4 regions of the Paenibacillus sepulcri genome follow, and region 2 is predicted to be linked to each of the others. Evidence: riboswitches for the same ligand, from Rfam matches in the RefSeq annotation. Region 2 holds a riboswitch; each other region holds the start of a gene.
The links. Region 2 has a riboswitch for cyclic di-AMP ahead of ACFOLF_RS24280 (hypothetical protein). Riboswitches for the same ligand answer to the same signal wherever they lie in the genome.

Region 1 (7,882 bases), 3.2 Mb from region 2:
CCGTCGATCTGGATCAGAGCGAGGCATCGCAGGCATTCATGAGGCAGATGGGAACGATTATGGATGTGTCGGCGGAAGATCCGGATAGCCTGAATGAAGGAATTGACAAGATCCGTCAGGGGCAGTACACGGCTCTGCTGGTCGTGCCCGAAGGTTTCGAGCAGGCTATCAAGGAGGGGCAGACGGCTGGAATCAAGATGTACGAGGATCCCGCATCCGCTATCTCCAATGCCCCGATAACAGCGATACTGGAGAACCTTACAGGCAAGTACAGGGAACAGAAGCTAAATGATACGCTGATCCGGATGGGAGATACCGAGCAACAGGCCAAACAGGCGCTTGCCTCCCCGGTAACAGTCGAAGCTGTACCCACAACCTCGGATGTTTTTAATTATATCGACCAGGTGGTTCCGGGGATGACTGTCATGTTCGTGTTCTTTATTATGATTACGATGAGCCGCCGGTTCTTTGAGGAGAAGAAGACAGGACTTCTGTCCCGTATCCGCAGCACGAGTATCAAGCCGCTGCAGTATTTGCTCGGAATGTGGATTCCCTTTGTCCTCACCGTTGCTGCACAATGCGTGGTTCTGTTTACCTTCGGCCATTTTGTTTATGACTTGAGTCTTGGCGATTTGTCGGCACTCGCATTAATTGTACTGGGACTTAGTATTGCCGGAACAGGTCTTGGCCTTGGCCTTTCCTTCATTGTTCCGGGCGAAGGAGCCGCTATGGTCATTACCCAGCTTATTTCCATGGGAGGCGCTCTGGTAGGCGGTCTGTGGACGCCATCATACATGCTGCCGGATTCGATCCAGACCATTGGCTATTTTACACCGCAGTATTGGGCGCAGCATTCGCTGGTGGACATTATTGCGCATGGCGCACATATTGGCGATGTATTTGGAGCTGTACTGATTTTGCTCACGTTTGGAGCAATCGGTCTTGCAGTCGCTTTTATCCGTCTGCCCGGCTTTCTGCGTTCTGCGGCTAATTAAGGGCATGATCGGTTTGGGACAAATAGCGGCGGAAAACAGGGAGAAGAGACGCATAATCATGTGTCTCTTCTTTTTTTATTATTAGAAATTCGGGAAATGCTTTATTCAGGCGTCCCAAGGGATACGCTTACATCAGGGAGCGAATTATGAGAGACTTTTGCGGCAGATGCCAAATTTTGAGGCATGAATAACGATTTTTCCTATGTTAACATGAGTGGCGTCGGGAGAAACCGGCAAAACCCAAAACCAACGAGGAGGAAATAAATTCATGAAAATAAGACCAATTCGAGTGGGAATAGCAAGTGTTCTTGCAGCAAGTGTAATTGTACTTGGAGGGGGAGCAGGCTTGCAGCAGGTCAGTGCAGCTTCTGCAAATACAGCCCCAACAAAAACGTATAATATAAACATTAACGATACACTTTCGAAACTTGCGCAGCAATATGGTATCGATCTTGGCAAGCTGCTGCAATCCAACCCTTCCCTGGGTAACGGCAACAGTATTTTCCCCGGTATGATCATTAAAATTCCGGTTAATGGCGGATACGGGAATGGTTCAGGTGCTCCTGCTAATGGCGGCAGCGGTACGCCTTCAACTGGCGGCGGCAGCGGAACTCCGGCAACTGGCGGCAGCGGCACGCCTTCAACTGGCGGCAGCGCACCGGCAAACGGCGGCTCAACCACAGATCCGGGAACAGTATCGCAAAGCGAATTTGCTTCCCAGGTTGTAACGCTCGTCAACCAGGAGCGCAGCAAAGCAGGCTTGTCTTCACTGCAATCCGATGCTCTGCTGACTAAAGTGGCGACTGCCAAAGCGAAAGACATGTATGACAACAATTATTTTGATCACAACTCACCAACCTATGGTTCCCCGTTTGATATGATGAAGCAATTTGGCGTATCTTATAACTATGCGGGTGAAAACATTGCCAAAGGCCAACGTACACCTCAGGAAGTTATGACTGCATGGATGAACAGCGCAGGCCATAAAGCCAACATCCTGGGTGCGAATTACAAAAAAATCGGCGTTGCTTATTACAATGGCGAATGGGTGCAAGAATTTACTTCCTAGAATAACCTATGATGGAAAGGCGGCCAATGCTGGCCGCTTTTTTTGTTGCATACAGGATTCAAGCTCCGGATGATGGCTTCCTCGGACTTCTCTTATGAGCGAACCAACAAACCACATAGTTTCGTTTTGAACTCTTCGTTCGGCTTGACGCGAAATTAACCGGCGGTTATTATGTAACCGATGGTTATTTAAAATTCCAAACAACGAAACAAGGGGTGTCAAGGTCATGACGACAAGACGAAAAATGCTGACTGAAGAAATGAAGCAGGCTATCCGTCATTCCGCTGCACGGCTATTTGCAGAGAAAGGCTATCCGTCGGTAACGATGCGCGAGATAGCCAAGGAGGCAGGCTGCTCGCATACCGCGATCTATTTGTATTTCAAGAATAAAGAGGATCTGCTGCAGCAGATCGCTATGCCGCCGCTTGCGGAGATGGAAGGCCGGATGCTGGAGAGGCTGGGAGACGCGGAGGCTGCCCCATTGGACAAGTTGATTGGCGCCTGCCAGGAATATGCTGTGTTTTGCCTGAGCAACGGCAGCTTCTTCAATGTTCTGATCACATCGGGAAGCGGCAGGGTGGATGAGCCGGAGCCCGAGCTCGAAGTGAATCAGATCCGCAACCGTATATTCGGCCATCTGATTCAGGCGCTGGACAATGTGGTGGATGACGAGGGTTCTGCTGCCGACGCTGAAGCGGCGCTCAATCGTGCGCGCATTTTATTTTATTACATGCAGGGATTCGTCCACACCTATAATGGCAGTCTGGAATCCATCGATTCGCTTTTGGAGAGGACGCTCCCCATTTACAATCAAGGAATAAGAACATTGGTGGCAGGTATGAAGGCCTAATATCGATGAAAAAACAAGAGACCGGCATTAAAACGCCTTTGTAAATAAGTCCTTTGACATGGAGGGAAATGATAAAATGTTAGCGAATTGATAAGGATACTTCTTTTGAACCTGTCGGGGGATGAGCTTTATGAAGGATCAACAATCTCAATACGAGTCATTTATTTCCACTCATCTGCATCAATTGGTTGATCAGTCGCGGATAGGCGTCTTTCTTTTTCATGAAGATCAAATTTCGTATGTCAATCCGTGTCTGGCGGAGATGTTCGGATACTCCCGTGAGGAAATTATCGGTATGCAGCCCAAGGAACTGGTCTTCGAGGAAGACCGGGCTTTTTTCAAAGACAAGATCAGCCGCCGGTTGAGAGGGGAAGGCAGGGGCGCCCGCAATTGGCTCAGAGGGCTCAGGAAGGACGGAAGTCTGTTCTACTATGAAGCCAAGGGATTACTGGTCGAGTATGATGGCCGCCCCGCACTGGTTGGTACGCTGACGGATGTCACCAGTACGATAAAAGCGGATGAAATTTTACGTGAGCATGAACTCAGGTATCAGCGCCTGATCAAATATTTGCCTGAACCCATCGTCGTTCATGACGGGGAAACGATTTTATATACGAATAATGCCGGCCTACTCCTCTTTGGCGCCACCAGGGTTGAGGAATTATTTACCGTTACCTATATGGATTTGATTTACGCCGATTACCGGCAAATGACGAGCGAACGCATGAGCTTGCTGCTGGCCTCGGATGAGCCTTTGGACTTTATGAAATCCAAAATCGTCAGCCTTGATGGAAGGATTATCGATGTCGAGGTTTCAGGCATCCGGATTCATAATTTTCAGGGACGCCCCTTTGTTGTGCAAAGCGTGTTTCGTGATTTGACGGAGCGCAAAAGAGAGGAAGAAGCGATTATCCGATCAGAGAAGCTGTCGGTAGCAGGTCAGATGGCGGCGGGAATCGCTCACGAAATCCGAAACCCTTTAACCTCCTTAAAGGGTTTTACGCAGTTTCTAAAAACAAAGGTAAGCGACCATCATGAATATTTCAATATTATGCTTGCGGAGCTGGACCGGATCAATACGATCGTGCAGGAATTTATGGCGCTGGCCAAGCCCCAGGTCAAGCAGTTTAGCCAGCATAATCTGGCCTCCATATTGGAGAATGTGATAACGCTGCTGGAAACCCAGGCGATTATGAACAATGTCGAGATGAAAAAGGATTTTGCCGCGAAGATGCCGACGGTATATTGCGATGAGAATCAGCTCAAGCAGGTATTTATCAATTTGATGAAAAATGCCATAGAGGCGATGCCAAGCGGAGGAGATTTATCCATTACCCTGAAGGAGGGGGACGCGGGTATGCTCATCGTCCGCATTCAAGATCAAGGGGTGGGAATCCCCAAGGATAAGCTTGAGCGTCTAGGCAGCCCCTTCTACTCGACCAAAAGCTCCGGTACCGGGCTTGGACTCATGATTTGCTTGCGCATTATTGAAGCCCACCGCGGCACGCTGAAATTTGAAAGCGAGGAAAGCAGCGGCACAACCGTCACAGTTGAGCTGCCTGCCTTTGAATGGGAGACAGAGTGATAAATGAATGGCGTTCAGCCCGTTATTGTTCGCGGCTGGACCTATTTACCAGTGTATTTGGGGGATAGAATTATGGTATCCTTTAACGCGAGCCGAAACTTATCGTACGGGGGATCTTTATGAGGCAGCAAACAGATGCTTTCAGCAAGCCATAATCTGTTTCCTGCCTCGCGGAATATTATCCGAGCCAGTCGAATTGGCAGGGTGAAAATCCGCTGGGGGTGAATCGCTTTGGAGCGGGCATATCCGCTATGGCGTAGGGTTGAACTCCTCAATCCGAATCCGACAACTAACCTCGCAGGCCGCATGCACAAACAGGCATACTTAACCAATCGGGAGAGAGGCTGCCTTGTTTGAGCGATGACGGAGTTTGGAGACAGTTCTGTATCAGAACCTGCCGATAAACCCGTAAATAAAAAGGAGGACATTTGTTTTGGTAAATGCAAAATGGAAAAAAGGCGCAGCAGCAGCTGTACTTGGATTGGCAATTCTTGCCCATGCAGGGGCGGCAAACGCTGCAGCGGTATACAAGGCAAAAGACAATGATACTTTCTGGACGTTGTCCAAACAATTCGGTGTGCAGCTCGATCAGCTGGTGAAAGCCAATCCAGGCGTGGACCCGTCCAATATTTATGCGGGCTTGTCCATCACAGTGCCGGGATCGGCAGCGAAAAAAACGGCAGCAGCTCCGAAAACCGCGGCGGTCAAGGCGATTAAAATGGAATCCACGGCCAAAGCGCTGCCGAAAAATACCGTGGCAGTCAACGGGCTGGCCTACAACTATACGGATGTTGTACAAGCCAAAGCAAGCGCCTATACAGCTGATGAATCCGAGAACGGCTGGGGCCCGGTTGACTATTACGGCAACCCGCTCAAGCTGGGTACGATCGCAGTTGATCCCAACCGTATTCCGATGGGAAGCAAGGTGTATATCACCGGTTACGATCATGACGGTTTGCCTGTTGGCGGCATGATGGCCGTAGCGACAGATATGGGGAGCGGGATCAAAGGGGATCGCATTGATATCTTCGTACCGCAATCGCAGGAAAAAGCCCAGAAGTTCGGGTTTCAATATGTAAAGGTTTTTGTTCTGGGCAAATCATAATACTTCAATATAATCGATCATGAGCGGCGCCCCCTTGCAGGGGCGCCGCTTGGCGGTTTCAGGGCTTTACGCTTCGTGCAGCCGGTTCTCCAAGCAGCTCAGGGAGCGTAACCATTTGATAGCCTTTGCTGCGGAGCAGCTTGATCAGTTTGGGCAGCGCCTCTAATGTTCCCGATAGATCCTGGCCGATGCCTCCGCCTGCATGCTGAAGAATAATGGAGCCCGGCTGCAGGGTTTTCTTGATGTTAAACAATATCGTACTGCTGTCGATGCCCCGCCAGTCGACGGAGTCGACATCCCAGTTGACGGCAATATAACCGTTTTGCTTCATCCATTCAATTTGCCCGGGCAGTACTTCCCCATAGGGCGGTCTGATTAATCTGGGACTATATCCGGCGAGCGGACGCAATATGGCGTCCGTATTGCGGATCTGCTGCTGGAAGGCAAACAGGGAAATACGCGAGAATACCGCATGATTATAGGAATGGTTGCCGATTACATGTCCTTCCCTGCCAATGCGCCTGACTATGGACGGATAAGATGCGGCGCGCGATCCGACTACAAAAAAAGTCGCCCTGACTTTATGGCGGGCCAATATATCAAGCACCTTGGACGTGTAGCGGGGATCAGGCACATCGTCAAAGGTAAGCGCAACCTTCCTCTCCTTGCGCGGGCCGCCAATAACGAAGGTCCCGGGATAACGCTGCTGCAGATCCACCCAGGATGTCGCGTCACGGCGCGAAATTTTCTTTTTCTTCTGCTGGCCTGTCTCCCTGCTCTGGAAGGAAGGCTCGCTGACGCCGGGTATGCTAAGCGGCAGGCTGCCGGGCTCGTTCTGAAGTTGAATATGTAAGGAAGCCGGGAGCTTATCAAGCGGAGCAGCATGAAGTCTTTGCACCGGATCAAATGAACCGGAGAGTAACATGACCGCGAGGAGGATAAGAACTGTTTTTCGTATAGAGCGAACGCCATGATTATTCCGCTGCATGTAAACCCTCCATATTTTGATGATTTTGATGAATGACAAGCCATTCCTTCTTGCGCTTTATTCATTGTGCCCCTCTGTTTTCCGATCATGCATGCGAAGCAGCGGATAACCGTCGATGACATGAAGCGAAGCTGCCTGCAGCGTTGGCGGCAAGGTCCGTTCCGGGGCAGCTTTCTGCAAAAATAACTTTACAGATGAAGAATAAAACCGCTAACATGGAAAGTAATCACAACAGCAAAGGAGTTATAGAAATGCCTACAATTGATAAGCCGCTTGCTGAATTGCAAGCGTATTCAGGAAGAAATCCCCGGCCTGCCGATTTCGATGATTATTGGGACAGGGCCCTTAATGAAATGCGTCAGACCGAACCGCAGATCGAGCTTGTTCCAAGCTCCTTCCAGACACCTGCTGCGGAATGCTTCGATCTTTATTTTACAGGTGTGCGGGGTGCCCGGATTCATGTTAAATATGCCCGTCCCCGTCAGGCGGACACGCCCCGGCCGGCGGTTTTGCATTTTCACGGTTATTCCGGGAATGTAGGCGATTGGCATGAGCGTCTCGGTTATGTCTCGCTGGGGTTCTCGGTATTTGCCATGGACTGCAGGGGGCAGGGCGGACTTTCACAGGATGTCGGCGGTGTGACCGGCAATACGCATCACGGACATATTATCCGCGGGTTGGATGATCAGCCGGATAACCTGCTGTTCCGGCATATCTTCTTGGACACGGCGCAGCTGGCTTCCATTGTCATGCAGATGCCCTACGTAGACCCGGAGCAGGTATTCGCAACTGGCTGGTCGCAGGGAGGCGGTCTGACCATTGCCTGCGCTTCGCTGGAGCCGCGTATACGCAAGCTGGCGCCGGTCTATCCATTCCTGAGCGATTACAGGCGCGTATGGGAGATGGATCTGGCGAAGGACGCCTATGCCGAGCTTCGCACCTATTTCCGTCATTTCGACCCGCAGCATAAGCGGGAGGATGAAATTTTCACCAAGCTGGGCTATATTGATATTCAGTATTTGGCCGAACGCATTAAAGGCGAGGTACTGATGGGAACAGGTCTGATGGATACGATATGTCCGCCTTCCACTCAATTTGCCGCTTACAACAAGATAACGGCGCCAAAGCGTTTGGAAATTTATCCGGATTTCGGGCATGAAGGGCTGCCTGGACACCATGACAAGATTTTTCAATATTTCTTGGGGAATTACTAGGAGAGGCAGGAATCCTTTATGCTTAAGCTGGAGAAACGGGACAAGCTTGTCATGATCGGTGATTCCATCACGGATT
Region 2 (7,882 bases):
TTTCTCAGGAATCCAGGCTGAGAACCGATTGAGCCAAATTGAAAAAAATATACATATAGCGTATTCGGCATTGATACACCGGCAGCATGGTATTTGGATGAAACTATTTTCCAATATTGATCTGGATAAAAATGATGCGTGCATTTATTTTCATGCGAGTTCTTACATCCCCAATCTTAGAAAGCATGGCTACAGAGTGGATGCAATAAGCGGGCTATATTTATTGGATTTCTTGAAAAATGTTGAAGAAGACGCTTTTGTGGTCATTTCAGTCAAAGATGAAGGCAGCCAACAAATGACCGGAACGGTAACCGAAGAACTGCGGAAGCTTGGCATTACATCGTGGGATGCATCAAACCTCAGGCAAAGTTTTATTTGGGCCGCCCGGAAAAAGGACTCGTTCACATATGAAGTGCTGCATGAAGAATGCTCAGCTGGTGATCTAAACTGGGAGTCATTTTTTGAAGATACACCAGTATCGGTTATGAGCGGCGGAGCTTTATCAAGCAATTTAAGCAGCATCCGGCTGAATGATCAGGAATGGAGCATAAACGAACGTGGGTTTAATATTGTTGTTTATCATTCTTCCTCAGGAATTGAAGCCATTAATTTTGATACCTTCACCACGCTCCATGCCCAAGGCAGTCTATTTAAGGCGCAGCCGTCGATAGAGAAGACAGCGTCCAATATATTTGTGGCAGTCAGCCATGCAGGCGGACGAATTGACGGCGTGAATTATACGAATTGTAAAGAAGCGTTGGAGCAAAGCTACAGTATGAGAGGACACAGGGTTTTTGAGATCGATTTGGAGCTGACGTCGGATGGGGAATTGGTGGCCAGGCATGATTGGAATTCTTTATTGTATCAGGTATTGCGGCAGCAGCCCCCGGAAGATATGAAGGAAGGCGAGCCGCTAAGCTTAAATCAATTTACAAGTCTAAAGATTCTTAACCAATATACCCCTTTAACCATAGCGGATATTTTTCAATTCCTAACTGATCATCCGGATGCCTATGTCATTACAGACTCCAAATACACAAACCCGGAGATTGTTGAGAAGCAGTTCATTAGACTAGTGAATGCCGCGGCGTCTTATGGCTATGGATTATTACTGCGCGTTATCCCCCAACTGTATACGGAAGAAATGTATTCTATATGCGAGAAAATTTTTCCTTTCCCGCAGTACGTGTATACTTTATATCAAACCTTGGCAAGTGATGAAGAAATTATTACCTTCTTGCTAGAAAAGAATATCCGGTTTGTCACGATGTCACAGGAGCGTTTCAAACCATCATTTGTCTCGAAGCTGAAAAAACTTGGCTCTTCGGTGCTTATTCATACGATTAATGATCTCTCAGCGGTCAGTGAGTACGTTCGGATGAACGTGGATGGTTTCTATACGGATAATCTGACTGCTTCAGAAATTGATAAAGAAGTATTCAGCTACCGGATAGAATTGGATACCAGACGTCAAGTATTGGCTGAGTTTCTTAAAGATAAATATAAAATACCAGAGGAAGAAAGCAGGAAACGATTGGATTTGGTGGATGCTGAGAACTTGACCAAGGTTACAGAACGTTTATTCCAGTCTCAAACTGTAGATGATGTTCATGATATCTGGCACACCTACGGTTAATCGACCGCCAGACAACATGAATGAAATAACCGGCAAGAGGTCGCCGCTGCGGCCTCCTGCTGTTCCACCGGTTTACCTTATCCCCTGGATCAGGTTTTGCGAAAGCAGGGAATTGATCGAGTCTCTTCCAGCATTCGCTCGGAATCTTTGCTCCATGATGTCCCTTATAATTCCGCGATAGCCCACAGGGCTCCCGTCCGCCGCTTCTCGTATAAGTACGATCGAGCCTTCAACGGACCTGCGGGTACCATCCTTGAGAATAACATCCCATTCGACGCAGTGGACCGCGGTTCCTGTATGATGCACCCATTGGTACGTTTGCTTGTCTTCCGGGCATCTTCCTTGCTCATAAAATCGGTGAAGCGCTTCTCATGCAATTCAACTTCGGAAACTCCCAGAATTTTGACCAGCGCGTGATTGAAAAAGGAAAAATGGCCGGACTCGTTCATCTCGTAGTAGCCGTCTTGAATGCTTTCCAGCGTGGAGCGGATTTTGATCTCTTCATGCGCCCATTGTGCCGCGTCTGACCGTCGGACAGCCTCCAGATTGCGCTGAATCAGCAGATAGAGGGAGCAAGCCGTTATGATAATGGCTGCTGCGCCAAACAGTCAGGGAGGCCTAATTGAAGCAAGCAGGCGAGGAGCAGATAAACGACCGCGATTTTAAGTGAAATTAGTTTTCCCGCTGTGTTATTTTGTATGTGTTCGGTTTTATGCATGCGTAAGTTCTCCAGTTCTATATGTTGTCTACAGGATATTCAAGAGGAGATCAATGACTTTAATGCCGATGAAAGGCAGGATGACGCCTCCCCGCTCCATAAATCATCAGGTTGCGGAACAAGAGCTGGTTGGCTATTTACGCTATTTATGCTGCTATTCCCGCTCGAAGCCTTGTCCCAAAACATCATGCACATTGCTGATGATAATAAACGCGTGGGGATCGGCCTCTTTCACAGCATCCTTCAAACGCCCGATTTCCTGCCTGGAAACAATGCAGTGCACGAGCTCTTTATGTTCAAAAGAAAAACCGCCTCTAGCGGGAATGAGAGTCGAACCCCGCTCCAACTCCCGGGTAATCGCTTCGCAAACGGCTTGCCCTTTATGGGTAATATTCGAAAAGGCTCTGGCTTCATAGGCCCCTTCCGAAAGCAATGATATCGATACCGCCGGTCGTTTCGCAAATCTGAATACGATGCCAAGCCCGAATCCGATCATAGCCGGCATATAAGGTAACGAGAAAATAATACTCCGGATTGACAAACGGCACAATCCAGCCACGGTCAATCACAAACTCCATCAACCATAAGAACAACGATAAGGAAAGCGTGCCGTATATCGTAAAGATCATTCGCCGATGCCTCATATTTCTCCAGCCGAGCAGCAGCAGCGGGATATTTATGAGCAACGTAGTGACCGAAGGGGGCAGCGAAAAAGCATACAGCAGCAGGAGGGAGATCCCGGTAAGCCCCCCTCCATCAGCTTGTTGGGAATGATAAATAATGCAGGCCGAATGCGAAAATAGCCGCGCCCAGCATAATAGCGGCAAGCTGTCTGAGGGGAAACACCTGTTTGTTGATCATCACGATCTTAGTACCTCCGGAAGAATCCTCTGACTATAGGGCATAGAAAATAAGCCCGAAGAGCACAGAAACTCTCCGGGCTTCCCTACAATATAAAAAGAGGTTTGAATGCTAGAACAAACTAATATAAGAAGATGCACGGTCAAACAATACGGTTTTTGTCGCTGACTGATTATGACCGGGATTGCTTTTCAACTGCTCCAGAGCTGAGGAGACCAGTACACTTTGAATGGTATCTTCATGGTAATGCTGCAATAACCAAGCGAGATTATGAGGCTCCCTGGAATCCATGATGTCTCGGAAACGGTTGGACCATGTAATCCAGTCCGCGGGCTTTTGCCAATTTTCCAGCACCATATCGCTCCATGCTTGTCCGGCGTTTGTGGTCAGAAACAGGATGACCTGATAACGGGTCATTTTGTTTTCATTGAGGGCCACAATAAACAGCTCCATCCTTTTGACTTGAACGATCTGCAGGCGGAGTTCCGGTTCAGGCAGCGGGTCAGCTTTGGGCAGTGGGTCAACGGTTTGAACAGACATCTTTAAATTCTCTCCCTTTTTTCGCTTACGAGGTTAGCTGTCGGATTCGGACGAGAGAGCCGCCCTGCCAGAGCCGTCAGGCATCCGGATTCACCCCTTGAACGCCAGAAGTGTCAGACGCTCACATGGTTCCCCCGCTGCTTCCTTTGGAAGCACTCAGCGAATAAATGATAGCCGTAACAGGCTTGCCATTTATCATATTCCGTTCCTTTTCTTCTGTAAAATGATCCGCAGCCTGTTAAACACTTCATAACGCCATATTTTTCATTTAAAGTGAAAATAAGCGGCTAAAACCAGTCATTTTGCGCAATTACTCGTTCCCTCTTCATGTTGCTAATACGCTGCCCCAATCTTCATATAAGCTCCCGAAGGGCCTGGTTTCATTTTAAGCGGAGATAAAGAAAAACGGCGAAATACCGCGATATACAGAGCATAAAGAAGCATTGATCCTCTGAAAGCGCTTGAAAATATGTCCAGCGGCGTTATTTGTGCCCATAGCTGTTCTGGACATGCTTTACACGCCGTACGGCTGGGAGTATGATTCATATCGTGCTTAACAGCATATATCCATTTTTTTGATCGCTGAGTTTCCGCCTTCGGGTGGAAAGCGGGGGAACCATAGAGGCGTTGTTGGTATCCGATGTGAGAGTCGGATCGTACAGCGCAGGGGTGAATCGTTGCAGGAGTGTCATGAAACTCATGCAGCGTAGGGCGACTCTCACCGCCCGAATCCGACAGCTAACCTCGTAAGCGCAGGTGGAGAGAGGAATGGTGAACGAAGTGATCGATTAAATTCGACCGCAGAGCGTCACGTGCCTCTGCGGTTTTTTGTTGTATAGATTTTTGTATAAATCTTGAATTTGTTTCATTCGCTGAATATTGCGCAGCAGCTGCAGTAACGGGGGAACCAACGACCGTCCTCGTCCATCGGGACGAAGGCGACGGTCACGGGGTGAATCATCCGGCATTCCAAAATGCCGGGCGTAGGGCTACTCTCATGCCCGAATCCGACAGCTAACCTCGTAAGCGTACCGGGAGAGGCAACACTTATCGCGAGCGATCAGGACGTTTGTCATGGTCAAAGAAGCCGCAGGTAAAGGTTACTCTTTTCCTAAGGCTTCTTTTTTGTTGCCTTCTTCCCTGAATTTGGAGGAGAAAAGTATGGAACAACGGCCCATATTGGTGGCTGCATCGACTGAGGCAGGGAGAAAATTCGTACGGCTGCTGCTCTACAAACAGCAGCCTGTGGTCGCCCTCACGAATAATAGGAGGGAAGAAAAGCTGCTGCGGGAACTGGGCGTTAATGAAATTATACGAGTGAACACGACCCGCAGCAAAGCGGGAGCGGCTCCCCAATTTTCGATCGGACGCGTTTATATTTTTGAGTCGAGCCTGCCGCTCAGCTGTCAGTATCTGCAGCTCATGGCCAACTGGTCCTGCCAGGAGATTACCGTTATTACGACGGTATGGCATCCCGAGGTTATTTATAAAAAGCTCGGGGCTGCCTATATTGTGCGCACGCAATCCGGAGATGTCGGGTTCTTGCTCAGCCGCCTGAATGATCAACCATAAAGGGAGTGCTGTTATGTTGGATGTATGGATGATTTTGACTTTGATCGCCTCTTTCCTTGTTATCGCCGGATTCTTGGTCTGGTGCGACAAATCGATCGACGAGACGGAGGGAGAACGCTTATGACGCTGGTATTGATTTTTACAGGCGCGTTGCTGATCTACCTGGTGTATGCCCTGCTTCATCCCGAGAAATTTTAAATGAGCTTGAGAGTCGATTAAGCCCCAAGGAGGAACGGCTATGGACATATTGCAAATTATTATTGTGATCGGCGTTCTGATGCTGATCGCCAAACCGCTCGGGAATTATTTGTATCATGTATTCTCGAACGAACCTAACCGCACAGACAAGGTGTTCGGTCCGGTGGAGAAAGTGATTTATATGATCATGGGGCTGAAGAACAGGGCGGGGATGAGCTGGAAGAAGTACGCCATCAGCTTCGTTACCATCAACTTCATATTCGTAGCCATCAGCTATGTGCTGCTTCGGGTGCAGAGCGGGCTGCCGCTAAATCCGAACGGAATCGGCGATATGGAGCCCACGCTCATTATGAATACGATAATCAGCTTTATGACCAATACGAACCTGCAGCATTACAGCGGTGAAAGCGGGCTGTCGTATTTCACGCAAATGGCGGTCATCATGATGATGATGTTCACGTCGGCGGCGACCGGCTTCTCGGTTGCAGTCGCATTCGTGAGAGGAATCACAAGCAAAGGAAAAACGGTAGGTAACTTCTTCGAGGACTTCGTCAAAGCGCACACACGGGTCTTTTTCCCGCTGGCGATCATCGTCACCCTGGTGCTGGTCGCCCTGCAGGTGCCGCAGACGCTTGATCCTACCTTGTCCGTAACCACTCTGGAAGGCGCGACCCAGCAGATCGCAATCGGACCTGTAGCTTCATTGGAATCGATCAAGCATCTGGGCACCAACGGAGGCGGGTTCTTCGGCGTCAACTCGGCGCATCCGTTCGAGAACCCGAGACCACTTACGAATGTCATCGAGATTTTGTCGATGTGGGTGCTGGCTGCGGCGCTGCCTTTCATGTACGGCAGATTCGCAAAAAGCCACAAGCAGGGCTGGGTTATTTTCTCGGCCATGATGATCCTGTTCCTTGTATTCCTCTCTGTCGTCTATTCGGCTGAGAAAAGCGGGAACCCTGTCATGAACGGGCTTGGCATTGATGCTTCACAGGGCAGCATGGAAGGTAAAGAAGTACGCTTCGGGATTGCCCAGTCGTCCCTGTTCACAGCGGTTACGACGGCGGCGACAACGGGATCGGTCAATAACATGCACGATACGCTCACACCGATAGGCGGTCTTGTACCGCTTGCAGAGATGATGCTTAACGTCGTATTCGGCGGTAAAGGCGTGGGGCTGGTCAATATGCTGATGTATGCCATTCTTGCCGTATTCATCTGCGGTCTGATGGTCGGGCGAACGCCGGAGTTTCTCGGCAGGAAGATTGAACCGCGGGAGATGAAGCTGATCGCGATCGCTATTCTGGCGCATCCGTTTATCATTCTTGCACCGACGGCCATTGCCTTCCTGACCGATCTTGGAAAAGGGGCCATTACGAATCCTGGCTTCCACGGCATCTCGCAGGTGCTGTATGAATACACCTCATCCGCGGCTAACAACGGCTCCGGATTTGAGGGACTCGCAGATAATACGCCGTTCTGGAATATTACCACGGGCCTTGTCATGTTCTTCGGAAGGTATATTTCGATGATTGCGCTGCTGGCCGTTGCCGGGTCGCTGACCCGCAAGCAATGGGTGCCGGAGACGATCGGAACGTTCCGCACGGACAATGCGCTGTTCACATTCTTATTGATCGGGACTGTCATTCTGATTGGCGCGCTGACCTTCCTGCCAGTTATCGTTATGGGCCCGATCGCCGAGTATTTGACAATTCGTTAAAGGAAATGGGGTGAGCCGAGAATGAATGGAAATCGTAAAAAAAGCATGTTTTCTGGCGATCTTGTCGCCCAGGCGCTGAAAGCCAGCGTAATCAAGCTGAATCCCGCAGCCATGATCAAGAATCCTGTCATGTTTGTCGTTGAAGTCGGCACCGTCATCGTGCTGCTGATGACGATATTCCCGGGATATTTCGACTCAAGGGACCGCATCGGCTTCAATTTGACCGTGTTTGTAATCCTGCTGTTCACGGTGCTGTTCGCCAACTTCGCAGAGGCTTTGGCTGAGGGCCGGGGCAAGGCGCAGGCTGATTCACTCAAGAAAACGAAGCAGGAAATTATGGCCAACAAGGTCGTAGGCGGCGGCATCAAAGTCGTGCCTTCCACCGAGCTTCGCAAAGGGGATGTCGTCATTGTCTCGCAGGGGGAGATGATTCCCGGTGACGGCGAAGTCATCGAGGGTCTCGCATCTGTCGATGAATCGGCGATTACAGGCGAATCCGCACCCGTCATCAAGGAGGCCGGCGGCGACTTCAACTCCGTCACCGGCGGAACAAGGGTTGTCAGTGACCGCATCAAGGCACGGATCACAAGCGATCCCGGCGAAACGTTCATCGACCGGATGATCGCGCTCGTCGAAG
Region 3 (7,882 bases), 1.7 Mb from region 2:
GTTCGCCGCCGAGACGGACAATCCCGGCTACGATCTCGAGCGCACCGTCGTTCACGAGATCGGCCATCAATATTGGTACGGCATGGTCGCCTCCAATGAATTCGAAGAAGCCTGGCTGGATGAAGGCTTCACCTCCTACTCCGAGGACAAGGTGATGGAGAGCGAATACGGCGTAGCTCCCAATCTTCCTGTGGAAGCCAGCTACATGACCGATCCCGCACCGCTGAAGCAGCTTTCCTGGTCCTACCACAGCCATAATCATTATGCGGAAAATGTGTACATGCGGGCCAAGCTTGTCCTGTTCGGCATCGAGAAACAGGTCGGTCCGAAGATCATGAGCAAGATCATGCGGACATACTTCCAGAAATACAAGTTCAAGCATCCGTCAACGGCGGATTTCCAGCATGTTGTGGAGCAGGTCACCAAGACCAAGTGGAACGATTATTTCAGCCAGTTTGTCTACGGCAATCAGATGTCCGACTATTCGGTTGAATCGATTGCGGTCAAGCCTGTGAAGGAAAACGGCACTGTGAAATATGAGTCAACCGTGCTGATCCGCAAGAATGGTGGCAGCTACGGACCTGTCCCGATTGTTTTCCAGTTTGCCGACGGGACGACCCTGCCGAAGGTTTGGGATGCGGCGCAGATGCACATTCAATATACGCTGGTGCATTCCTCTCCTTTGCTTTGGGCAGCGATTGATCCACAGAATGAGAACGTGCTCGACAACAAGCATATTAACAATTTCATGAAAGCCGAGCTTCCGGAGAAGGTACAAACGCGCTGGAGCATTGGCGTTGCCAAGCTGCTGGAGGGGATCTTCACTTCACTTGCCTGGTAGCCTGGCGACCTGGAGCCGGCAGGTACCCGCCAAACAAATGGAGAAAAAAGGAGGTGAAGGCTTGCATGAACCATCATGTGAAGCAAGGCTGGCATCTGACGATGAAGCATTTTTACATCATTATTATGTTGTTCCTGTATGAGCTGCTGTGGGGCTTCTTCCTCTACCGTTCGGTTGAAGGAATTATGGTCCCGCTGCTGAAGCGTTACCCGGACAGCGCACCCTCGGACGGAGCTGTGGCGCTTTTCCTGACGGAGGCGCAGTTCCAGCTGCTCAAGACCGATCTCATTCGTCCCTATATCTGGCTCTTCGCAAGTCTGCTGCTCGGGCGCATGCTCCTGACCCCGTTCCTGAACGCCGGCCTGTTCCATTCCCTGCATCATGCCCAGGATGAGAACGGCACAAGATTTATCAAAGGAATCCGTACGGCGTGGAAGCCGATTGCACTGCTATACGGCATCGAAACGGCCTTGACGCTGGCTCCGGGCGTATGGCTGCTGCCCAAAGCGCTTGATGCCCTGCTCAGCAGCGGCAGTCTGGCGGACATCGCCAACAAGATCGGGCCCTGGGCCGGCGGTTGGCTGGTGTGGGCGGCGCTGCTCCACCTGCTCTTCCTCGCCATGCAGTTCGGCGTTGTGTCCGGAAACGGCGCGCTTCGCTCATTCTGGGGCGGGGTGCGGCATCTTATTCCGCTGGCCGGCATCTCGCTGCTAATGTGGGCCATTGGAATGGCGCTCAGTCTGACCATGGCCTCGGCCTCCATGCTCTGGGCCGGGTTGATTGCACTCATTTTGCATCAAAGCTATCATCTGGTTCGTACGGTTATGAAAGTGTGGACGGTAGCCTCGCAATATGAAGTATGGCATTCCAAGCAGACCTGACCACCGCTCTTACTAGCGAAACAGGCAGCAGGCAGAAGTCGGTTCAGTTGCCGGTGAGAACTTAAAAATATCAAAGAGGGATCAGCCGTTTTGATGCGGTTGGTCCCTCTTTGTTTTGAAAATATGACATCTGAAAGGCGAATTAGAGAAACAGGCGCAGTCAGATATTGTCGATAATGCGGGTGAAATCGGAAGCGTTCAACTGCCGCATGGACTTAAGACTCAAGTTTAGACCACAAAAAAAAGGCTCATGCAGATGCCGGAAGGCCCTTTCGCATTTTTTGCAATAAGATAACGAGACGAGTTGTCAAAAAGTTTCACTCTAATAATTCTAATTTGTGAACAAATTGTGAATTTGGAAGGAGATTCGCTAAAAAAACAGAATTAGTATGCCAGCATGAAAAAATTGCCGAATTCTCTTGGATGAGAAGCGGGGGAACCATCTTGGGTGAATTGATCCCGACATTTGCTGCAACGAATGTCAGAGGGTATCATAGGGAGCCTTCAACCGAACCCCACAGCTAACCTCGCAGGCAACCGGAAGGGGTCACATTTTTTGAAAAAAGTTTCTGCACTACTCATCGGTCTAGCATTGGTACTCTTATTCCAAGTTGGGAGCGCACTAGCAGACTCCAAAATGGACGGCGTTATCAGTGATGTGATCGGCACTCCTTACCGCACGGCAGGGACGACTACCAAAGGATTTGACTGCTCCGGATTTACGATGTACGTGTTTGACAAACTCGGCGTCTCGATCTCGCATTCATCCTCCGCTCAGTCCAAGCTGGGCAAGAAAGTAGTCAAGGACGACTTGATTGCTGGTGATCTCGTATTCTTTAATACGAATGGTCGCGGCATTTCGCACGTCGGCATTTATGTTGGAGACGGCAAATTTGCTCATTCCTCCTCCAGCAAGGGCGTTACCATTAGCAGCCTCAGTGACTCTTACTACGTTAAACGCTATGTTACTGCCCGCCGCGTAATGAGCCCTGAGACATTCGAGAAATACGCTGACGAACCTTCTGATGAATTGGTTGACAGCGAAGACGCTGGTTGATCAGTGTCAATGAGCATTCGCTAACGAATGCTGATGCATAGCCGCAGACGCTTGTCCGATTGGACAAGCTGCTGCGGTTTTTGCTTTTTCATTTGGGTGTATGAAATAAGAAGCGGCTCTTATATATACCCCGTATGTTCCGGTATTCAAACAGTCCAGCGCATGCTGGATGCCGTCAAAATGGACCCGATAGACCCGGGCGTTGTGCGGAGGGTGCCGGCGAATCTCGCAATCAGAGGGAAAATGGGTATAATATAACCACAATCCCAACCTTGATGTATGAATGAAAGGAGCTGTTAGGTGATGACAGAGCTTTCCCCTGCGCTGCAGGTGTTTCATCCGACTCTTGCGGGGTGGTTCCGGCAGGCCTTCGGCGAGCCGACCGATATTCAGCTGGACGCGTGGGCTTCAATTATGGACAATCATCATACGCTCATCGCAGCACCGACCGGCTCCGGTAAAACACTTGCGGCGCTGCTGCCCTGCCTGAACGGAATCGCAGTAGGCAAAATCGCCGCCACGGCCCCGGGCAGCAGCTGGAAGCCAGGCGTGCGCACACTTTATATTACGCCCTTGAAGGCGCTTAATAACGATATTCAGTACCATATCATCGGCTTTATGGAAGCTATTGAACGTTTCCATGAAGAGCATCAAAGAGCGGAGACCCTCGCATGGCCGGGAGTACGCTCAGCCGTGCGGACCGGGGATACGTCCTCAAGCGAGCGCGCCAGAATGGTGCGCAATCCGCCGGATGTGCTGGTTACCACCCCTGAATCGTTCTACCTCCTGCTTACCTCCGAGAAAGGACGCGGCATGCTGCAGACGGTGGAAACGGTCATTGTGGATGAAATCCACGGGCTGGCCGGAGACAAGCGGGGAGCTCATTTATCCCTGTCGCTGGAGCGGCTCAGTGCGTTATGCCCGAAGCCGGTGCAGCGCATCGGAGTCTCGGCGACACAAAAGCCGCTTGAACGCGTTGCCCGCTTCCTCGGAGGCTGGGAGCAGCGGGCCGATGCGGCGGCCGGTCATCCAGCCGTGGACGCTCCTGGGGCGGCCGGCGGACGGGAGGAAGCCGTCAGCCCGCAGGAAGCGGATACGAGCTCCGGGCGCATGACGGACGGACGTTCTCTCTACCCTGCATTACCGGATTCCGTGCAAAATAGCGGCTCCCCGCCGCCCGCTGCCGGAGCAGGTGCAGAGACCGGGCAGCGCCCGCACCCGCTTGGCTACAGTCAGCGGCCTGTTACGATCGTCCTGAGCCGAATGTCAAAGTCCATTGAGTTTCGGGTTACGATGCCCGATCTCAGCAAGCCGGCCAAGACCCGCGAAGCCGTCTGGCTGCCGATCGTTGACCGGGTGTTCCAGTTAATGAACGACGCCCGGTCTGTGCTGATCTTCGTCAACAGCCGCCGGCTGTGCGAGCGGCTTGTGCTCCGGCTCAACGAGCACGCCGGCTACGAGATGGCGCGCGCCCATCACGGCAGCCTTGCGCGCGAGCGCAGGCTAACGATCGAGGGCATGCTCAAGGCAGGCGAGCTGCGCTGCCTTGTGGCCACCTCGTCCCTGGAGCTTGGCATCGATGTCGGACATGTCGAGCTGGTCATTCAGATCGATTCCCCGAAGCAGGCCGCGGCCGGCATTCAGCGGATCGGGCGCGCCGGCCATGCCGTGGGCGATGTGAGCCGCGGCTTCATCCTGGCCCGCGGCCGCAGCGAGCTGCCGGAATCCGCCGTGCTCTGCCGCGATATCACACGCCGTGATATCGAGGAGATCGTACTGCCGCAGGAGCCGCTTGATGTGCTTTCCCAGCAGATTACAGCGATGGTCGCGGCGGAGGATCTGGAGGTTAGCCGCCTCCACGCGCTTATTTCGCGGAGCGAATGCTACCGCGGGTTTCCAATGGGGCGCCTGGAGGCTTCACTGAAGGTGCTGGCCGGCTTTTATCCCTTCGCCAAGCCGCTTATGGATTGGGACCGCAGCCGCGGCCTGCTCAGCAAGCGGGCGAATACCGCCATGGCCGCGATCACCGGAGCGGGCACGATTCCGCAAAGCTCCGCGTATCCGGTTCACCACGCGGACAGCCGCGTCCATCTGGGCGAGCTGGACGAGGAATATATCCACGAGAGCCGTGTTGGAGATGTGTTTCAGCTCGGCACGTCCTCATGGATGATCAGCTCCATCCAGAACGACCGGGTTTATGTAAGGGAAGCGCCGAACCGCTTCAGTGAAATTCCCTTCTGGCGTGCGGAATCCGGGGGACGGGGCTATGAGCTCGGCGTAAAGCTGGGACAATTCATGGGCGAGCTGGAGGCCCGCATGCATTGGGGCGAAGAGGACACCGGCGTGCAGCCCGCTTCTTTGCCGGGGAATTCAGGCGGGGGCGGGACGGATCAGCCCCCGTCGGATGAATCGGAAATCGCGGCCATCCACTGGCTGGATACGGAGTACGGACTCGATGCAAATGCTGCGGCAGAGCTCATCGGATTTGCCAAATCCCAGCACCGGGCGCTGGCTCTGCCGACTGACCGCAGGATCGTCATTGAGCATTACCGCGATCTGATGAACCAGACGCGGGTTATTATCCACAATCCGTTCGGCCGCCGGATCAACCGGACCTGGCTGCTTGCCATTGAACATCAATTCAAGCGGCTGCTTCCTTACAAGATGTACGGCAATGCCAAAGACAACGGAATCGAGCTGGTGCTGCCGGAATGGGATGCCTCCTGGCTGAAGACATTGTGGCATATCACGCCGGAGAGCATCGAGCCGCTCATGACCGAAGCGATCGCCGGATCGCCGCTGCTGGCCATCGCCTTCCGGCGTATAGCCGAGACGTCCCTGCTGCTCTCGCGCAGCTTTACCCGGACGCCAATGTGGCAGAAGCGCCTTCGCAGCGAAGAGCTGCTGAAGCAATCCCTGCCGTACGCGGAGCATTTTCCTTATTTGCAGGAAGCGATGCGGGAATGCCTTCATCTGTACCTGGATATCAACGGCCTGAAGCGGCTGCTCACAGACATCTCGACGGGATATATGGATATCGTGGTGCAGGAAACGAATAACCCGTCGCCTTTTGCCGCGCAGTTCCTGTGGGAATACGTGAATGCGCAAATCTATGAAGGCGACGGCTTAAGCGAAGCTACGCAGCTGCAGCTGATGAGCGTCAGCAGGACGCTTGCAGGCGAGCTGTTCGGCGAGGATGCCGTGCGCCGGGCCATCGATCCGCTGATTGCCGACGATGAGGCCAAGCGGCTGGAAAGCGGGGATCTCATCCCCTCTTCCTCAAGCGAGCTGTACACGCTGCTCAAATGGCGGGGGGATCTTTCTTTCGGGGAAATCGCAGCAATTGCGGGCGCTGGCGGGGATTGTTCGGATTGGCTTAACATTCTGCAGCAATCGGGCAGCGTGATGACCATGACGTTCGGCGGGGAAGTCCGTTATATCTGTACGGACGAGAATGATATGTACGAGAGCTTTCCCGGGACGGACGGCTCGATTGCCTTCGTTGCCGGACGGTTCGCCCAGCACCGGCTCTCCTTCACCGAGGAGGAGCTCCGCGGGCGGTATCCGGCCCTCACTGCAGCGGATGCCGAGCATGTTATTCTGGCGCTGATCCGGCTGGATCTTATCGAGCAGGCCCCCTTCGCCGCTGACAGGGACGAGCGGATCTGGACGAGCCGGAGCGTGGCTAAACGGCTGATCCGGCTGACCATGGAGCAGGCTCGCAAGCAGGCGGAGCCCGTCGATCCGATTCGCTGGTGCGCGCATATGTCGATGCTGCAGCATGCTTTGCCCGGGACGCAGCTCAGCGGCATTGACGGCCTGCGGACTATTATTGAGCGGCTGCAGGGATTTTATCTGCCGGCATCGCACTGGGAATCGATTATTTTCCCTGCCCGGATCACGGGCTACCGCAAGGAGGATCTGGATCTGCTCTGCGCATCCGGCGAAGTCCTGTGGCTGGGGCGCAAGGATGAGGGCGAGAAGGAAGGTAAAATCGCCTTTTTCCTCGCTGATGCAAAGCCGCTTTATACGCCTTATGTGAAGCAGCCGCCGGATGAGCAGTCCGGCAACCCGAAGCTGCTCGCTCTGCTTCAAAACAGCGGAGCGAGCTTCCTCACCAAGCTGAGCCGCGACTATGGCAAGCTGCCTTCCGAGCTGCTGGCAGACTTGATCGATCTGGTGTGGGAGGGCCGCGTCTCGAACGATCAGTTCGCGCCGCTGCGCCTGCAGCTGATCGCCAAGGGCAAACAGCACGCCAAGACCGGATCAGGCCTTGGGCGCTGGTATTGGGTTGGCTCCCTGCACGATCATGACAGCGCAGAGCCCGGTCGCGGGCAGCCCGAAGCTGCCCAGAATCCGGCGGCGGTTGAAGCCGGGGCTGAGCCTGCCTTGTACTGGACCCAGCATTTACTGGACAGCTACGGCATTATATCCAAGGAGTTAGTCTCGCATCTCTCGCCATTCAGCTGGGATGAGCTGCTGCCCGTGCTGCGGCAGCTGGAGCATTGGGGCGTAGTAACGCGCGGCCTTCTTGTCGAGGGCGTGCCTAATCTGCAGTTTGCCAGACGGGAGCAGATCGCTTCCGTACGCGAGCCGGTATTAGCCCGCAATGACGATTCCATCACTGTGCTTTCCGCCGTCGATCCCGCCAATCCTTTTGGCTTGGCCGCAGATTGGCCTGCCGTCCAGGGGGCAAGCTTCTCCCGCAAGAGGGGCAACTATATGGTGCTATACCGGGGCCAGTGGCGCTTCTGGATCGAGAATAATGGCCGCCGGATCGTGGAGCTGGAATCTCCCCCCGAATCCGAAACCGGATCTGCCCAGTCGAAAGCCATAACCAAAGCTGCGGATATGCCCGATTTGTTGAAGCATATGTTCCGGACCGTGCTGCGCCAGCAGGGGCTGAGCAGGATCAAGATTGAACGCTGGAACGGAGAGGATATTGCCGAATCGGATATGGCCGCCGAGCTGCGCGCTCTTGGCGCCGAACGCGACAATCGGGCGCTCGTCCTGTGGGCAAGCGACATTAACTGAGTTCAGGACGCGCATGGAGAAATTCAATGAATGGGAAGTTTGCATAAAATCCCCAAAATACGGCAAACT
Region 4 (7,882 bases), 2.9 Mb from region 2:
TCGTCCTCGCATTGATTACATAGCCTATACCCCGCTCCATAACCTCTGATCGAAATGCCGCATCGAACAAATCCGCCTTGGCAACGCCGTTCCAGGTAACAACTGCCGCGACCCGTCGATCCTGCGCGGCATAAATAATGCTGTTGCCTCCGCCTCTGCTGTGTCCAATCAGACTGATCCGCGAAAGATCGCAGTCCTGGGAGAAGGGCAGCTTGCCGTTCATCAGATAGTCGAGCAGCGCTTTCAGGTCGGATTGCTCTCTGGAATAAGTGTTCAGCGGGTACTTGTCCAGTTCGTCGAAATCCGTCTCCCCTACCCCGTTGCAGGAGAAATTGAAGGAGATGACCGCGTATCCCCTCTCTGCGAATTGTTCGCACAGATACGGGAAGAAGCCCCAATCCTTGAACCCCTTGAACCCATGAACGGCAATGATGACGGGCTTCCTCCGACCATCCTCGATCACTCTCACATCGCCGCGCAAATATAAATTCTCACCTAATGAAAAGGAAAACGACTGCTTGCTCAGATCACCCATTAGCTCCCCGGCTCCCTTCCTGTCATTCTGCTGAATAGAATCTCATATCAAAGCCTATGCCCCTCTATTATCTACCAAATTATGCCTCCAGGCAAAATAATGCCGGTTGCCGCTTTCGCATCCAGCGCTGTGGTTGAGCGGAATTACTTGATATTGGAATCCTTTTGCGAAATAGAAACGTACAGGTTAGTATAAAAATATCGCGCAGTAACGGCTATACTCGCAATACAAAGAAAGAGGGGGATTATTATTAAAGCCTGGCTGCAAATGGGAATCTTCATGCTTATTACGATATTTCTTACACGCTTTATTCCGTTCTCCGCTTACTTCCGCAATGTGGATACGCTGGTCCACGAGCTGTCTCACGCTTTGGTCACGCTGGTGCTGTCAGGCAAGGTGAGATCGATTCATTTGTTCTCCAATGGCGGCGGCGTTACCTTCTCCTCCTATGCGGATACGTGGGTGGCGATTCCAATCGCCCTTGCCGGCTATATGGGCTCCGCCCTTTTCGCCCTGTTCTTATTTCGGCTGTATGCCAGCCGCAAAGAGCGGACCGGTCTGAACATTGCCGCGGGGCTTGCCGTTATCGGCTTGGCGCTGTTTGTCCGCAATGGCTACGGGATGGCGTGGTGCGCCGTCTTTGCCGCCGCTACTTTCGTCATCGCCGCGATAGCCCCGGCATGGCTGCGGCATGGCTATTATTTGCTCATCGCCTTCATTGTGCTGGTGGAATCCATCATTAGCCCGTTCACCATTCTGTCAAACGCTTTTATGGCATGGGGAACTGCCGGGGATGCAGCCAGCCTCGGCAGAGTAACATTTATCCCGACAATCGTTTGGGCGCTCCTGTTCATGGCCTTCTCGCTGCTCTGCGCCAAAGGGTCGACAGGGCTTTTGTTCAAGCGCGGCTTCGGACAGAAGGCGGCTTGATAAGAAGAAACGGCTCGCCGTCCTTTTGGCGGCAAAGTTCGTTTATTCCTTAAAAATATCAGAAAAGTAGCGGCCATATTTTATGCTTTTGATATTTCAAGAAGAAACGGCTCGCCGTCCTTTTGGCAGCGCTTCTCCTCTGAACTTAAATAAATGTAAGCTGTATGAAACGCGATCAATTAATAAGTTTAGGAAAACGGAAAAGGGCCGCCAATTGGGCGGCTGAGGCGGGTTTCATCCAAAAAAATGATCAGAAAGCACAGAAAGCAGGCGTTTCGTTTTTGCGGTCGCCGAAAATATCAATATGATCAACATACACGGATACCGTTCTCAAACTGCAGCCCTTTACCCGCTGCCACAATTGAACCGGTTCAACCTCCAATAAGCGCTCGAACGGGATATCCAAATATTAACATCCCCGCCGCAGGTCCAGTAAGAAACCAACCTCGAGCATGTTTCGTCATACGGCGTTCTCCCGTACTCTTAAGATAACAGAAATGAAACATATAAGGGTACGGGGGAAAATGGATTATGAATGATCAGAAAACGATTTATGTCCTGATGACGGACACCGGAACACTTTTTACAAGAATGATTAAATTCGTCACGAAGGCGCCCCGCAATCACGCTTCCATCGCATTTGACTCCGACTTGAAGGATGTATACAGCTTTGGCCGCAAGCAGCCGCTTAATCCGCTATCCGGCGGATTCGTCAAAGAGGATATGAAGGGCAAGCTGTTCGGCAAAGCGGTCTGCGCCGTCTACAGCTGTACGATCAGCCGCTCCGCTTATGAGCGGATGCAGGCCTACATCCAAGCCATTGAAGCCAACAAGGAAAACTACAAATACAATCTGATCGGCCTGTTCGGCGTTATGCTGAATATGGAGTTCCAGCGCGAGAATGCTTACTTCTGCACCCAGTTTGTCGCCAAGGTGTTCGAGCATAGCGGACTTCCGATTGCCGACAAGCCGGCCTCGCTGGTCACTCCCGGCGATCTGGAAAATTCAGCAGCTCTGCAGCTGGAATTTCAGGGCGAGCTGGAGCGCTATATCCAGCGCCAATCTACTGCTAAGCAAGAGATGAAGACCGCCTGATGCTTGAGCTGCTATTCTATCAGCTGCATCGATATTCCAAAACAATGCGCATGGCAGGTTAGTTTACCGATTCAGATGATAGGGGACTGTCGTGATAACTACGTCCTTCTGGGCGAACAAATAAGCATGCAGCATCAAGCCTGTCTGGTTGTGAAGAATATACTGCCACCAATGCTTGGTTATGAACTGGGGAATGAGAATGGTAATATGATCGGTTTCCGCGCTTTTCCACTCGACCGTATCAATGAATTTCATGAGCGGCCTGATCACGCTGCGATAGCTGGACCGGAGCACGATGAGACGGACGCCGGGATTCCATTCCTCCCACTTTTTCTCCATCCGTTCAATATCTTCATCATCAAATCCCACATAAACGGCGACCACATTCTCCGTCAGCGACTTGGCGTAGCTCAGCGACTGCATGACAACGCGCGTTATGCCCGCTACCGGAACCACGATGGTGCTTCCTTTAATAACCGGTTTGTCCGCTTCCATGTTGATCCGCAATTGATCCGCCGTATTGCGGTAATGCTTGTTGATGCTCAGAAAGATCCAGATCACAACAGGCAGGAAGAGAAAGACCATCCAGACATGGCCGAACTTGGTGAAGATAAAAATCAGCGTAATGACCAGAGTGGTGAGCATGCCAATTGTATTGATGACTAATTTTATGATCCAGTTGGCTGGCTTCAGCTTAATCCACCTCACCATCATCCCCAGCTGGGATAACGTAAAGGGAATAAAGACACCTACCGCATACAGGGGAATGAGGCTCTCCGTATCGCCATGGAAAAGCACCACGAGCAGAGCGGACAAGATGCCCAGAATGATAATGCCATTGGAAAAGCCGAGTCGGTCGCCGCGCACCATAAACACATTCGGCATATATTTATCTTTGGCCAGCATGAACGCCAGAAGGGGGAAGGCCGAGTAGGCTGTATTGGCCGCCAGAAACAGAATCAGGGCAGTGACTCCCTGGATGATATAATAAATCACGCCTCTGCCGAAGGTGGAATCGGCGATCTGGGAGACTACGGTTTCCTTCGGATTCGGCGTAATGCCGTACCAGTAGGCGAGAAGGCTGATTCCCACAAACATAGCGCCCAGAATGGCGCCCATCATGATCAATGTGGCGGCGGCATTGCGATTGGCTGGCTGCTTGAAGTTCGGTATGGCGTTGGACACCGCCTCCACGCCGGTGAGCGCGGAACAGCCGGAGCTGAAGGCCTTCAGAAGCAGGAAAAGACTGATATTCGATACTGCGGCGCCGATTTCCGGAGGATGCGCGTCAACGCCTCCGAGCGCATACTTGATGATTCCCGAAATAATGAGTGCGAAAATCGCGAAGACAAACAAATAAACGGGCATGGCAAGCACGGACGCGGATTCCGTAATTCCGCGCAGGCTGATAATGGTCAAGAACAAAATCATGATGAGTGCAATCAGTACGCGATGATCATGCAAGGACGGAAAAGCCGATGTAATGGCATCAGTCCCGGCGGATGTGCTGACGGCGACAGTAAGAATGTAATCGACAAGCAGCGAGCCTCCGGCCAGCAGTCCGGTGCGGACGCCCAGATTGTCCTTGGCTACTACATAAGCCCCGCCTCCGGCGGGATAAGCGAAGATCGTTTGCCTGTATGACAAAATCAGAATCAGGAGAAGACCCAGCACGGCAAGCGAGATGGGGATGGAATACCATACCGCCGCGAAGCCCGCAGCCATCAGAACGATCAGAATTTGCTCCGTCCCGTAAGCGACTGAAGAGAGCGCATCCGAGGACAATACCGCAAGCGCTTTAAGTTTGGTCAGCCTTTCCCCTTCAATTTCCGCACTTTTCATTGGACGTCCGATTAATAACCGTTTGAATCTGCCTACCACTGTGACTTCCCCTTTTAGCTGCATTTTGTTGTGAAGCAAATGATCCTATCCCTTATTTCAAGCATAAAAAAAGCCGCAGAAAGTTAGGAGCTTTCCGCGGCTTTATCCATAATTGAACATGGTTAAAACAACGATAATTCCTCTTCCGTACGCTTACGAGGTTAGCTGTCGGATTCGGGCGCGAGAGTCGCCCTACACCTTGGCTTGCGCCAGGTGATTCACCCCTGAGACCAGATCAACTGCATCTGCCTCCATGGTTCCCCCGTTTCTGTTTCAGAACTCAGCGATTAAGGATTTCTATGAAATTGAAACTCTTTTCCGCGACTTGCTGCTTCACTTACTGAATATTACTCCTTCACTTATTTGTTGTACAGCAACGGAAACTGGAGAATATTTTAGCTCATTACCCTATATAGCGATATAAACGCTTACATAGATCCTATCCTCTTCCTATCAACCTTTTTCGCAGGATATCTTCATTTATGACCTATTATGTTTCCTACCCATTATTTTTGTCTGGTCATAAGCGATCTCAACAGCACAGCCGCGGATTTGAGCCTTGGCTTTTTTCTGTACTTGCGCACATCATCGTAAGTCGCCAGGGCAACCTTGGCATCCCTCAGCGCATAAGCGAAATCATCCCCCTGCATCAGCTTGTATTCCCATACCCGCTTCTCCCAGGATGGAACAAGGGCGCTCATATGCTCGTCCTCGGCTGCCGGATGAATATAAGTCTCGCAGATTCCCTCGGGAAGATCGTAGAGCTTTGCCAGCATCATTTGCTTGAAGCTCTCATAGGTTTCCCCTTCTTCCACGCCATACGTATGGCTCAGCAGATAATCCGGTATCGGCACGCCGAGCGTATCCGCAAGATGGACCACCTTGCGCAGTGCCTGCTCCGCCCCCGGAATGGACGCCAGAAACTTGTCCCGGGGATCGATCCAGCGGAACAGACGGAATGGCAGGCCGCGCCGGGAGCACTGCCACAGCACCTGCGGCAGATAGCTTCTGCCTGTCGCCAGCCCATAGAGACTTCCCATATGATTATCCGCATGGGAGACCGTCAGACCCGCCTGCTTCACCGCCTGGAACTGTGCCTGCATTTCCCGTACAACCGCCTTCGGATCGGACTGCCGCTCGAAAGCTTCGATGGTGGCGTGCATGCGCCCGTCCGGGCCCTCCAGCGACGGATCGCCGGTCAGGCTTTTCCAGGGCAAAGCGGCAATCTCGCTTGTTAGCGTCAGATGCAGCCCGATATTCGCAGCCTTCTGCTTACGGCACCACGCTGCCGCCTGCTCAAAGGCCGAAGCAGGCGGCATAATCGTTGCCGATGATACCTTCCGCTCCTCCAGCAAATACATAATAGCTTGATTGGCGGCCTCGCTCTGCCCAAAATCATCCGCATTCAAAATTAAATATTTCTCCATCTGCCGCACCTCCAATACTTTATTCAATCCTGACTTTTCGGAAATGGCTTCAGAAAAAACGAGAGAATCAAGGAAACGCTCAGTAAACAAAATGGGACAACACAGACCAGGACGCGAAAGGTCAAATCAGGATTCGGTCCGGGTTCGTCGCCGCTTACATAGCCAAAGAGCATGCCGATGGTCCAGAACGCCAAGGCCGAGATCAGACCGCTGGAGCGGGTGATGAATCCGCTGACGGCCGTATACACGCCTTCCCTGCGCTGGCCGGTTCTGGCCGTATCCAGATCGATGATGCGGCTGTTCAGCACAGGCGGAGTAACCAGATACCCAGCCAGTCCGAAGCCGACAATAATCCCGAATACAATCCCGCTGGCAAGTCCCTGACCGAACCACAGCGGTATGACGGACAAGGCATAAACAGCGAGAGAAACCCTCCAGCCGTTATGGGAACCAAGCTTGTTAACGATCCAGTACCAGACGACCACAAGGGGAATAACCGATACAAATATCGATGCCAACAGCAGGGAAACCTGGGATTCGGGAATGCGGAGCGTATATTTGGCGTAAAAAGGGATCATCGAGCTGAGCAGCCCGTTCACCGTCTGGGCGAACGAATTGGCAATGTTGAATATCCAGAACTCCTTGTTCTTCAACGTCTCGCGGAAGGATTCGATCAAACCAAGCCTGGGCTCGGAAACTTCCGTTTTCCCTTCCTGCACGCTCATCACGCACAAGAGCATGAATATCCCGAAAACCACGGCATAGATAAGCGCCATATAGCCAAAGCCGAAGGCCTCGAATACGAGAGGCGTAAGCGCCGATCCGATAAGGATTGCCACAATCTGAAAGCCCTGCTGGATTGCCGAAGCCTTGGCCCGCAATCGGCTGCCCCGGAACAGCTCCGGGAAGAGAGCGCCGTAATTCACCCAGAGAATCGTAGCAACCCCTTCATAGAGAATAAGCGAAACGAGGAACCAAAGGAAGAGGTTCATATTCCCCAATCCCTGCGGCACAGCGAAAACCATGACAAATGAAGCCATAAAAAAAGGAATGGCCGAATAAATCCAGGGCTTGCGCCGGCCGAAACGCGTTCTGGTGCGATCCGACAGATAGCCGGCTATCGGCTGATTCACCGCGTCCCATATTAAATAGATGGTCCGGGCCAGCGTAGCAAGCCCCACTCCAAGACCCAGCTTTTCTACATAAAAATAGCTGTAAAAAGAATTGAAGGCCTGGCTTGGAATCATCAAAGCAAACATGCCAAGCGCATACGTGAATGGAGAATTAAGCCATTTTCTGTTCATCCCAAACCTGCCCCTGTTATCAATATATGAATTTCCATTCTGGAAACTTCTGTTATATTCATTCTCTTAGCGGGTTTGGTATTCCTTCTGAACGGCTGAGATTACGTGACAGGCATGCAGGCAATAAACGAAGCAAGGATGAGGCCCGGATTGCTCAAGAAATCCATCCAGCCCACAGGAAGAAACAGCTGTCGCGGTTCTTTTGGCGGCGCAGTTCGCTTCTTCCATTAGACCTTATATATACTTACAGGAGAGAAACTTATATATGCTATAAGGTAAATAAAAGCGCCCGGATTGCTCCAGGCGCTTCATTACTGTTTACTTACTCGGCTGTCTTAAGCTTGTTAGGTTCAGGAGCCTCTGAACTAGTGCCGTGCTCCTGCTTCTCATGTTTATCCTTGCAGCGCTCGCGGATTTCCTGGCGGAGCTGCCTGGCGTCCTTGCCTTCCGTGGCAATGCCCAGCTTCTTGGCAAATGCCTGCAGCTTCGCCAGATGCTTCGCCTTCTGTTCCGTCTCAAACCGTTTCCACTTGGCTTCGTCCGCCTTGCGGGCAGCTTTGAGCTCCTCGCGCAGCTGATCGGCATCCTTGCCTGCGGTCTCAATACCAAAATACCGGGCGGCTTCGGTCAGCCTTCTCATCCGGTGCTTCTCTCGGTCACTCTCGCTGTATTTCCGGTGATCATGACCGTTGCTCCACTGCTCGTTTTTC

Region 1: linked by a shared signal. The riboswitch ahead of ACFOLF_RS10120 (3D domain-containing protein) and the one ahead of ACFOLF_RS24280 (hypothetical protein) in region 2 are both predicted to bind cyclic di-AMP.
Region 3: linked by a shared signal. The riboswitch ahead of ACFOLF_RS16995 (C40 family peptidase) and the one ahead of ACFOLF_RS24280 (hypothetical protein) in region 2 are both predicted to bind cyclic di-AMP.
Region 4: linked by a shared signal. The riboswitch ahead of ACFOLF_RS11900 (APC family permease) and the one ahead of ACFOLF_RS24280 (hypothetical protein) in region 2 are both predicted to bind cyclic di-AMP.

What each region holds. Positions count from the first base shown of each region.
Region 1 is NZ_JBHRUP010000001.1:2,288,642-2,296,523, reverse strand. It holds gene ACFOLF_RS10140 (ABC transporter permease) at 1-995, shown strand, start outside; gene ACFOLF_RS10135 (CAP domain-containing protein) at 1,264-2,064, shown strand; gene ACFOLF_RS10130 (TetR/AcrR family transcriptional regulator) at 2,291-2,914, shown strand; gene ACFOLF_RS10125 (PAS domain S-box protein) at 3,045-4,499, shown strand; cyclic di-AMP (ydaO/yuaA leader) riboswitch at 4,580-4,818, shown strand; gene ACFOLF_RS10120 (3D domain-containing protein) at 4,933-5,604, shown strand; gene ACFOLF_RS10115 (polysaccharide deacetylase family protein) at 5,663-6,592, opposite strand; gene ACFOLF_RS10110 (acetylxylan esterase) at 6,844-7,806, shown strand; gene ACFOLF_RS10105 (SGNH/GDSL hydrolase family protein) at 7,825-7,882, shown strand, end outside.
Region 2 is NZ_JBHRUP010000001.1:5,526,838-5,534,719, forward strand. It holds gene ACFOLF_RS24260 (interleukin-like EMT inducer domain-containing protein) at 1-1,636, shown strand, start outside; gene ACFOLF_RS24265 (PAS domain S-box protein) at 1,801-2,244, opposite strand; partial or broken gene ACFOLF_RS24270 (YitT family protein) at 2,509-3,215, opposite strand; gene ACFOLF_RS24275 (hypothetical protein) at 3,327-3,755, opposite strand; cyclic di-AMP (ydaO/yuaA leader) riboswitch at 3,763-3,927, opposite strand; cyclic di-AMP (ydaO/yuaA leader) riboswitch at 4,326-4,523, shown strand; cyclic di-AMP (ydaO/yuaA leader) riboswitch at 4,616-4,800, shown strand; gene ACFOLF_RS24280 (hypothetical protein) at 4,917-5,327, shown strand; gene kdpF (K(+)-transporting ATPase subunit F) at 5,448-5,525, shown strand; gene kdpA (potassium-transporting ATPase subunit KdpA) at 5,566-7,245, shown strand; gene kdpB (potassium-transporting ATPase subunit KdpB) at 7,267-7,882, shown strand, end outside.
Region 3 is NZ_JBHRUP010000001.1:3,859,323-3,867,204, forward strand. It holds gene ACFOLF_RS16985 (M1 family metallopeptidase) at 1-841, shown strand, start outside; gene ACFOLF_RS16990 (hypothetical protein) at 907-1,722, shown strand; cyclic di-AMP (ydaO/yuaA leader) riboswitch at 2,120-2,273, shown strand; gene ACFOLF_RS16995 (C40 family peptidase) at 2,279-2,779, shown strand; gene ACFOLF_RS17000 (DEAD/DEAH box helicase) at 3,083-7,813, shown strand.
Region 4 is NZ_JBHRUP010000001.1:2,657,416-2,665,297, forward strand. It holds gene ACFOLF_RS11880 (alpha/beta hydrolase family protein) at 1-535, opposite strand, end outside; gene ACFOLF_RS11885 (M50 family metallopeptidase) at 815-1,465, shown strand; gene ACFOLF_RS11890 (hypothetical protein) at 1,716-1,871, opposite strand; gene ACFOLF_RS11895 (hypothetical protein) at 1,997-2,560, shown strand; gene ACFOLF_RS11900 (APC family permease) at 2,624-4,441, opposite strand; cyclic di-AMP (ydaO/yuaA leader) riboswitch at 4,577-4,737, opposite strand; gene ACFOLF_RS11905 (polysaccharide deacetylase family protein) at 4,948-5,868, opposite strand; gene ACFOLF_RS11910 (MFS transporter) at 5,892-7,172, opposite strand; gene ACFOLF_RS11915 (hypothetical protein) at 7,495-7,882, opposite strand, start outside.